2 regions of the Streptococcus sp. HMSC061E03 genome follow, and region 1 is predicted to be linked to the other one. Evidence: predicted binding sites of a transcription regulator. Region 1 holds the regulator's gene; the other holds the start of a gene.

Region 1 (4,575 bases):
TCGAGAATTAGGACTTGGTCTCAAGGAAGCTGGGCTTTCTTTTGAAGAGGCTGTTTCGAGTGATTCTGGACGCACCATTCAAACTATGGGAATTATTCTTCAAGAACTTGGTCTGACAGGAAAAATCCCTTATCGTTATGACAAACGGATCCGCGAGTGGTGTTTTGGTAGTTTTGACGGTGCTTATGATGGTGATCTCTTTATGGGGGTCTTACCTCGTGTCTTTAAGGTCGATGATTTCCATCAGTTGAGCCTAATGGAGTTAGCAGAAGGGATCGTTGAAGTGGATACCACGGGTTGGGCTGAATCCTGGAGTGCCTTGAGTGGCCGGATTAAAGAAGGATTTGAGGCCATCGCAAAAGAGGTAGAAGCAGCTGGCGGTGGCAATGCTATTGTGGTCAGCCACGGCATGACCATTACGACCTTGATTTATCTCATCGATCCAAAAGCGGTCGAAGAATTGGTCTTGGACAACGGAAGCGTGACGGTTTTGGCTTATGAAGATGGTGCTTTCAGTATTGAAAAGATTGGGGATCTGTCCTATCGTAAGGTTGGAGCAAAACTTCTAGAGGGTGGCCATGACGAATAAGTATAGACGCGCAAGAAAAAAACGTAAGAAATGGTGGCCTTACCTATTGAGTTTCTTTCTTCTTGTGGTCCTTGGATCGGGAATTGGTGCTTACTTAGCGAAGCCAAGCTTGTTTTCAGGGCTTCAGTTTTGGAAGGCTAAAAAAACAGCTGTAACGACTCCCTCTTCTTCTAAGAAAAAGAAAGAAAAATCAGATTTACCAGCCGTTTCGACAAAAGACTGGCAGTTGATCTTGGTCAATCGTGACAATGTGAAGCCTGAGCTGAACCCACAATTGACAGATGTGGATGCTATCAAAGTGGATAGTCGGATTGTAGAACCAACTCGTCAATTTTTAGAAGCGGCTCGAAAAATTGCCCCAGAAGAAACCTTGATATCAGGCTATCGAAGTGTGGCCGAGCAAACAGAGCTCTATAATGAACGTGTTGCGCAACTAGAGGCTAGTGGTCTTTCGCACGAAGAAGCTGAAAAGCAGGTGCAGACCCAGGTACAGGTCCCTGGTGCTAGTGAACACCAGACGGGGCTTGCGATTGATATGAGTGTCGAAGCTGGTCAAAGTGATGAGTTGGGCATGCAGCTAGCTGCCATTGCACCGCAATATGGCTTTGTCCTTCGCTACCCAGATGGGAAGAGCAACATCACGGGTGTGAATTTTGAGAATTGGCATTTCCGTTATGTTGGCGTAGAAAATGCTCAGTATATGGCCAAGCATCAGCTAGTATTGGAAGAATATATTCAGCTATTGAAAAAGGCTGGCAAATAAGAGGAGATTCACTTCTCTAGGTCTTAAGAATGATTTTTAGCACTCTTGAAAAAAGAGTGCTAATTTTTTGGATTTTTCTCTTGACTTTCTTTTGGATGGGTGTATAATAGAATCAAGGTTTAGCACTTGAGTGTTTAGAGTGCTAAAAAATGAAAGAGAGGTGAGGTCATGGTTACAGAACGTCAAAATGAGATTCTCAATCTTGTCGTCGATATCTTTACCAAGACCCACGAACCAGTCGGTTCAAAAGCGCTACAAGATGTGATTCAATCCAGTAGCGCGACCATTCGAAACGACATGGCTGCCCTCGAAAAACAAGGCTTACTAGAAAAGGCCCACACTTCGAGTGGCCGAATGCCTAGTCGAGCTGGTTTTCAATATTTTGTTCAGAACTCGCTTGATCTAGAGTTAATTGATGAGCAAGATGTCTACCAGGTGGTGAAAGCCTTTGATTTCGAAGCCTTTAAGTTAGACGATATCTTGGATGCTACAGCTAAGTTACTAGCCCAGATGACGGGTTACACCGCAGTGATTCAGGATGTTGAACCGACACGTCAGCGCTTGACTGGTTTTGAGATTGTTCCATTATCCAACCACGATGCTTTGGCGGTTCTGACCTTGGATGAATCAAAGCCTGTCACTGTACAGTTTGCCATTCCAAAGAATTTCTTAACCAGTGACTTGGAAATCTTCCATCAGCTGGTTCAAGAGCGCTTCATTGGAAATACAGTCTTGGATATCCACTACCGCTTGCGGACGGAGATTCCACAGATTGTACAGCGCTATTTCAAGACGACAGACAATGTGCTGGATCTCTTTGATTACGTCTTCTCGCAACTGTTTCAAGAACTGGTCTTTGTAGAAGGAAAGGTTTCATCCTTAACCTACGCCGATCTTCAGACCTATCAGTTTTTGGATAATCCCCAACACGTGGCCTTGGAGTTACGAGGGGGAATGCCAGAAGACCAAATGACCCAGATTCTGGTTGCAGAATCTCAAGAGAAGGCCTTGAAAAATGTGACGGTCATTAGTCACAAGTTCCTGGTTCCTTATCGTGGGATGGCCCTCATGCATGTGATCGGTCCCGTAGAGATGGATTATAGGCGTGTGATTAGCCTGGTCAATGTCATCGGACGGGTACTGGTTATGAAGTTGACGGATTACTACCGTTACCTCAATAGCAACCATTATGAAGTAAATTAAGACCAAATGAAAGGGGTGTATGCCTTGACAGAAGATATCAAAAAAGAAGACGTGAAAGAAGAGGAAGTTGCCCAAACAACTGAAGAAGTTGTAGAGGAAAGCAACCAACCTTCTGAGTTAGAAGAAGCACAAGCGCGTGCCGAGGAATTTGAAAACAAATACCTTCGTGCTCATGCAGAAATGCAAAATATTCAGCGCCGTGCCAATGAAGAACGTCAACAATTACAAAAATACCGTAGCCAAGATTTGGCAAAAGCGATCTTACCATCACTGGACAACCTCGAACGTGCCCTTGCCGTCGAAGGATTGACAGATGATGTGAAGAAGGGCTTGGAAATGGTCCAAGAAAGTTTGGTACATGCTCTGAAAGAAGAAGGAATCGAAGAAATTCCAGCGGACGGAGCCTTTGACCATAACTACCACATGGCCATCCAAACCTTGCCTGCAGATGATGAACATCCAGCAGACACCATCGCACAAGTCTTCCAAAAAGGCTACAAACTCCATGACCGCATCCTGCGCCCAGCCATGGTAGTGGTTTATAACTAGTCTGCCTTGTCCGAAACGACACTAAACTATGAAAGAAAGATAAGACGTAAGCCGGAGGCTTGCAAGGAAGATATTTCCCGCCGTGGTGAAAGTTTCAGTAGCTTGTGCTACTGAAATAGGGGATTTTTGAGACAGTAGACTCAAAAATAAGTGATGAAATCCCGAAGGGAGTTGCTCACGTCCCCACCACTTAAGGGAAATATCAAAAAAGGAAGAAAAAACTTAAGGAGAAAAACATATGTCTAAAATTATCGGTATTGACTTAGGTACAACAAACTCAGCAGTAGCAGTTCTTGAAGGAACTGAATCAAAAATTATCGCAAACCCAGAAGGTAACCGCACAACTCCATCTGTAGTTTCATTCAAAAACGGTGAAATCATCGTTGGTGACGCTGCAAAACGTCAAGCAGTCACAAACCCAGATACCATCATCTCTATCAAATCTAAGATGGGTACTTCTGAAAAAGTTTCTGCAAACGGTAAAGAATACACACCACAAGAAATCTCAGCTATGATTCTTCAATACTTGAAAGGTTATGCGGAAGATTATCTTGGTGAAAAAGTAACCAAAGCTGTTATCACCGTTCCAGCTTACTTCAACGATGCACAACGTCAAGCAACTAAAGACGCTGGTAAAATCGCTGGCCTTGAAGTAGAACGTATCGTCAACGAACCAACAGCAGCAGCCCTTGCTTATGGTTTGGATAAGACTGATAAAGAAGAAAAAATCTTGGTATTCGACCTTGGTGGTGGTACATTCGACGTATCTATCCTTGAATTGGGTGATGGTGTCTTTGATGTATTGGCAACTGCAGGGGATAACAAACTCGGTGGTGACGACTTTGACCAAAAAATCATCGACTACATGGTTGAAGAATTCAAGAAAGAAAATGGTATCGACTTGTCAACAGACAAGATGGCGCTTCAACGTTTGAAAGACGCAGCTGAAAAAGCGAAGAAAGACCTTTCTGGTGTCACTTCAACACAAATCAGCTTGCCATTCATCACTGCAGGCGCTGCTGGACCTCTTCACTTGGAAATGACCTTGACTCGTGCGAAATTCGATGATTTGACTCGTGACCTTGTAGAACGTACGAAAACTCCAGTTCGTCAAGCCCTTTCAGATGCAGGTTTGAGCTTGTCAGATATCGACGAAGTCATCCTTGTCGGTGGTTCAACTCGTATTCCTGCCGTTGTAGAAGCTGTTAAAGCTGAAACTGGTAAAGAACCAAACAAATCAGTGAACCCTGACGAAGTTGTGGCTATGGGTGCTGCGATCCAAGGTGGTGTGATCACTGGTGACGTGAAAGACGTTGTCCTTCTTGACGTAACGCCATTGTCACTTGGTATCGAAACAATGGGTGGAGTCTTCACAAAATTGATCGACCGCAACACTACAATTCCAACTTCTAAATCACAAGTCTTCTCAACTGCAGCAGACAACCAACCAGCCGTTGATATCCACGTTCTT
Region 2 (4,575 bases), 160 kb from region 1:
CTGTGCGGAGGTGGGACGACGAAATCGAATTCTAACGAATTACCGATTTCTGTCCCACTCTCTTTGAGCTAGTAAGACGATTAGCCAGGCCGCAACATAGTGGCTACTATCCAACGATGAGAGGTATAGCCTCAATCGTGTAACAGTTACGACAGAAAATAAAGAAGGCCTATAACGCCTTCTTTATTTTCTTAGTAAGACACTTCGGCAAGGCACCATGGTGCTTGCCGTAGCCTAATGAGGTGCTTTAGCACCCATTAGGCTAAGTGTGTTACATCATCCCACCCATCATGCTTGGATCCATTCCTGGTCCTGCTGGGGCTGCTGGTTCTGGTTTGTTGGCTACGACTGCTTCGGTCGTCAAGATCAGACTCGCTACGGAAGCGGCGTTTTGAAGGGCTGAACGGCTCACTTTAACTGGGTCGATGATTCCTGCATCAATCATATTCACCCATTCACCTGTTGCAGCATTGAAACCTGTTCCGACTTCGGCATTTTTCAAGCGATCAATCACAATAGATCCTTCGTAACCGGCATTGTGGGCAATTTGGCGCACTGGCTCTTCCAAAGCACGAAGAACGATATTGCGTCCTGTTGCTTCATCCCCTTCTAATTCAAGGGCTGCGACTGCAGAGATGACATTGACAAGAGCTGTACCACCTCCGGCAACGATCCCTTCTTCAACGGCTGCGCGAGTCGCATTAAGGGCATCTTCGATACGGAGTTTCATTTCTTTCAATTCTGTTTCTGTTGCAGCACCAACCTTGATTACGGCAACGCCACCAGACAATTTAGCCAAACGTTCTTGTAATTTTTCACGGTCAAATTCAGAGGTTGTGGTTTCGATTTGTGACTTGATGACCGCAACACGGTTAGCGATCGCTTCTGGGTTACCAGAACCTTCGACAATGACAGTACTGTCTTTATCGACTGAAACTTTAGCTGCTTGACCAAGGGCTTCAATGGTTGCATCTTTCAATTCAAGACCGAGATCTTCTGTGATAACAGTTCCACCTGTCAAGATAGCGATATCTTCTAGCATGGCTTTGCGGCGATCACCAAATCCTGGTGCCTTAACAGCTACGACATTAAAGGTACCGCGGATCTTGTTCAAGACAAGTGTTGGAAGAGCTTCGCCATCTACATCATCTGCGATGATCAAGAGTGGACGGTTGCTTTGAAGAATGCTTTCCAACAATGGCAAGATTTCTTGGATGTTTGAGATCTTTTTGTCAGTGATCAAAATGTATGGATTTTCAAGATCTGCCACCATTTTTTCATTATCAGTGACCATGTATTGTGAGAGGTAACCACGGTCAAACTGCATGCCTTCAACCACTTCAAGCTCGGTTTCCATTCCACGAGACTCTTCAATGGTGATGACCCCATCTTTGCCAACTTTTTCCATGGCTTCAGAGATGTACTCACCGACTTTTTCAGAACGAGAAGACACAGCAGCTACTTGAGCAATCGCTTCCTTGCTCGATACTGGAATCGCATTGTTTTTCAAAGCTTCTACTGCTGTTGCAACAGCGGTCTCGATCCCACGGCGGATGCCAATTGGGTTAGCACCTGCAGTGACGTTTTTGATCCCTTCACGGACGATAGCTTGAGTCAAGACCGTTGCGGTCGTTGTACCGTCACCTGCGATATCATTGGTCTTAGAAGCCACTTCTGACACCAATTTAGCACCCATATTTTCAAAATGGTCTTCCAATTCAATTTCTTTTGCGATGGTCACCCCATCATTTGTGATCAAGGGTGAACCAAATGATTTTTCAAGAACCACATTGCGCCCTTTAGGGCCCAACGTAACTTTCACTGTATCTGCTAAGACATCGACACCACGGACCATTGCAGAACGTGCATCAGATGAAAATTTAATATCTTTTGCCATTTCTCTTACCTCTTTCTTCTCTTACTCTACAATTGCAAGAATGTTTGCTGTTCCAACGATGGTGTAGGTTTCTTCCCCATCTTTCACTTCAATTCCTGCATGGCTTTCAACCAAAACGTGGTCTCCTGCTTTTACAGCTGGAGCGATGAGTTCACCACTTAGGGTACGCACACCTTCACCAACGGCAACCACTTCAGCTGTTTTTGTATCGGCCTTGCTCGCACCTGCGAGGACAAAACCTCCAACAGTCTGTTCTTTTTCTTCTACTTTTAAGACCACACGGTCTCCTAATGGTTTTAACATGTTCATTCCTCCATACGTGTTTTTAGCACTCTCTATACGTAAGTGCTAACTTATGTTTCTATTGTATCACTTGGTCAGAAATAGTCAAGAAAAAAACACCTCAAAAATAGATGAGATGTTTCTAAAATTTCAATTTAAAATTGTCAATTTTTGATTGAAATCATCGATCACTTTTTGAAGATTGATCCGCCCGCGGTAGATGCCATATCCAAAAACAATCATGCCTAAAATTCCAATCAAGGCTAGTAAAATCCCGAGGATCAAGAGTGGAAGGAAACTTTTGTGAAAGAGATAGATCAATACCACACCAATACTGGCAATGATAAAGAGTAAGCTGAACCAACGACCAAGGTTTTCAAGCATGTGGCGTTGGTACTTGATTTCTGTTTCATATCCATTGACAAGTTCTTGTTTTGTAACCATGGGATTCCTCCTGATAAAAATTGAGAATGAAGTGCAAGTAAAGGAGGTCCATTCACTTCATTCTCAAAAACTCCTACTAGCAAATTCGTTTTTTTACCTTAGTATTTAAGATGTGGGTCAAAGATACCAAGGGCAACACCGATCAAAGCAACTACAACGAGAAGTAACATAACTTTGTTTGGTGAAATTTTTTTCTTAGACATCAACCACCAGCAAAGAGTGATGAAGGCTGCTGTCAAGAGACCTGGATAAACACCATCGATCTTTTCTTGGATGTTCAAGAAGACTTTTCCTTCAGAATTCTTGAATTGAAGGGCTGTTGTAACAGATACCCAAGTAGCTGCTACGGCACCGATAACCATACCACCGACAACGCTGATCGCTTTACGAAGAGCTTGTCCTTTTGGTCCTACAAGGAATTCAACGGCTTTATCCCCTAATTGGTAACCTTTGAAGAAGGCAAAGCGCATACCAAAGTAGACTAAGAGGTTCCATACGACGATGTAGAAGAGAGCACCAGCGACGTTACCACCTTTAGAAAGTCCAAGGGCAATCCCTAATAGAACTGGAATCAAGGTACCAACGACCAATGAGTCTCCAATACCAGCGATTGGTCCCATCAAACCGGCACGCATACCGTTGATGGTTTCGCCATCTACTGCATCTCCGTTTGCACGCGCTTCTTCCAAACCAGCTGTGATCCCTACAACAAGAGATCCAAGTTGTGGTTCAGTGTTGAAGAAGGCCGTATAGGTTTGCATAGCATCCTTTTGTTCTTCTTTTGTATCATACATTTCTTCTACGATTGGAAGCATAGAAGTCAAGTACCCGAAGGTTTGCATATGTTCTTGAGAGAAACAAGTCAAATGACCATAATACCAATGATGGAATGCTTTTGCTAATGTTTTCTTTGAAATTTTCTTTCTATCAGCCATTTTAAATATCCTCCTCATCATCGTCTTGGTCCACCACTCCGGCTGGAGCAGCTTTCATCGATTTGATCACTTCAAGTTCATAGTAGATTACTGCAAAGATTAATGAAACAACGGCACTGGATACCAAGTTCAATCCGAGAGATTTTGCCAAGGTAAATCCAACAAAGAATGGAATGAAGTCAGTTGCTTCTGTAACAATTTGTTTCAACAAGATGGCAATACCGACACATGGGAGAAGAGCACCGACTGTAAAGAGGGCTTTCATCCAGTAACCATCCATAGGAAGGTATTGTTTCATCAAATCAACCATGTTTTCACCGTATTTGGTGATAATCATTGTTGGAAGGAAAGAGAAGAGGAAGTGAGAGATCCAAGGGTAAACCCAGTCAACTGCGTAGAGTTTTTTGAAGTTTCCTTCTTCAACGGCTTTCCAACCAATGTGTTGCCAAACCAAGTTCATAGTAGCGGTACCGTAGAAAAGAACTGTACCAATTGTCCCAACGGCTGCACCGATTGGAGCTGCAGCTGCGGCGATTCCTGCTTCATCTGTGATGTTATTAGCATGCACAAACAAGATAGCAAGAGGAACACCGATGTAAGAGATGGCACGCACATCGGCAGATACGGTACCACCAGGTGTTACCAAGGCGATATAAACGACTTGAAGGGCAACCCCGACCATAATACCGGTTGTCACATCTCCAAGAATTAAACCTGAAATCAACCCACCGATCAAAGGACGACCGAGTGTATAGTTCCCGATACTGGAACCTCCCATACCAGGCATTGAAGACAAGCTGGCGAAAATACCAAGCAAGATTGCTTGAATCCATGAAATTGTCATAACAAACGCTCCTTTTGTTTGTAAATTTATTTACCTAACAGATAGGACTGTTAGTTTTAAAAACCAAATTTTGATTTGAAATCATCCCAATACCCGATGGAAACATCTGGCAACAATTGGAATTTCACCTTGTAGCCTGCTGCTTGAATGGCTTGGAAGGCTTCTGCTTCTTC

What was found. The regulator HrcA, encoded in region 1, represses chaperone genes, less so after heat shock. The targets are predictions, from matches to a motif close to TTAGCACTCNNNNNNNNNGAGTGCTAA.
Region 2: groES (co-chaperone GroES) is a predicted target of HrcA. The motif match lies at 2,223-2,249, and genes of this name have one in related genera.

The regions. Positions count from the first base shown of each region.
Region 1 covers NZ_KV812801.1:175,636-180,210, forward strand. Annotated here, with positions in the region: gene HMPREF2917_RS09710 (histidine phosphatase family protein) at 1-589, shown strand, start outside; gene HMPREF2917_RS09715 (M15 family metallopeptidase) at 579-1,352, shown strand; gene hrcA (heat-inducible transcriptional repressor HrcA) at 1,521-2,555, shown strand; gene grpE (nucleotide exchange factor GrpE) at 2,580-3,104, shown strand; gene dnaK (molecular chaperone DnaK) at 3,343-4,575, shown strand, end outside.
Region 2 covers NZ_KV812801.1:19,021-23,595, reverse strand. Annotated here, with positions in the region: gene groL (chaperonin GroEL) at 272-1,897, opposite strand; gene groES (co-chaperone GroES) at 1,919-2,200, opposite strand; gene HMPREF2917_RS08965 (hypothetical protein) at 2,330-2,623, opposite strand; gene HMPREF2917_RS08960 (PTS system mannose/fructose/sorbose family transporter subunit IID) at 2,722-3,576, opposite strand; gene HMPREF2917_RS08955 (PTS mannose/fructose/sorbose/N-acetylgalactosamine transporter subunit IIC) at 3,560-4,402, opposite strand; gene HMPREF2917_RS08950 (PTS sugar transporter subunit IIB) at 4,459-4,575, opposite strand, start outside.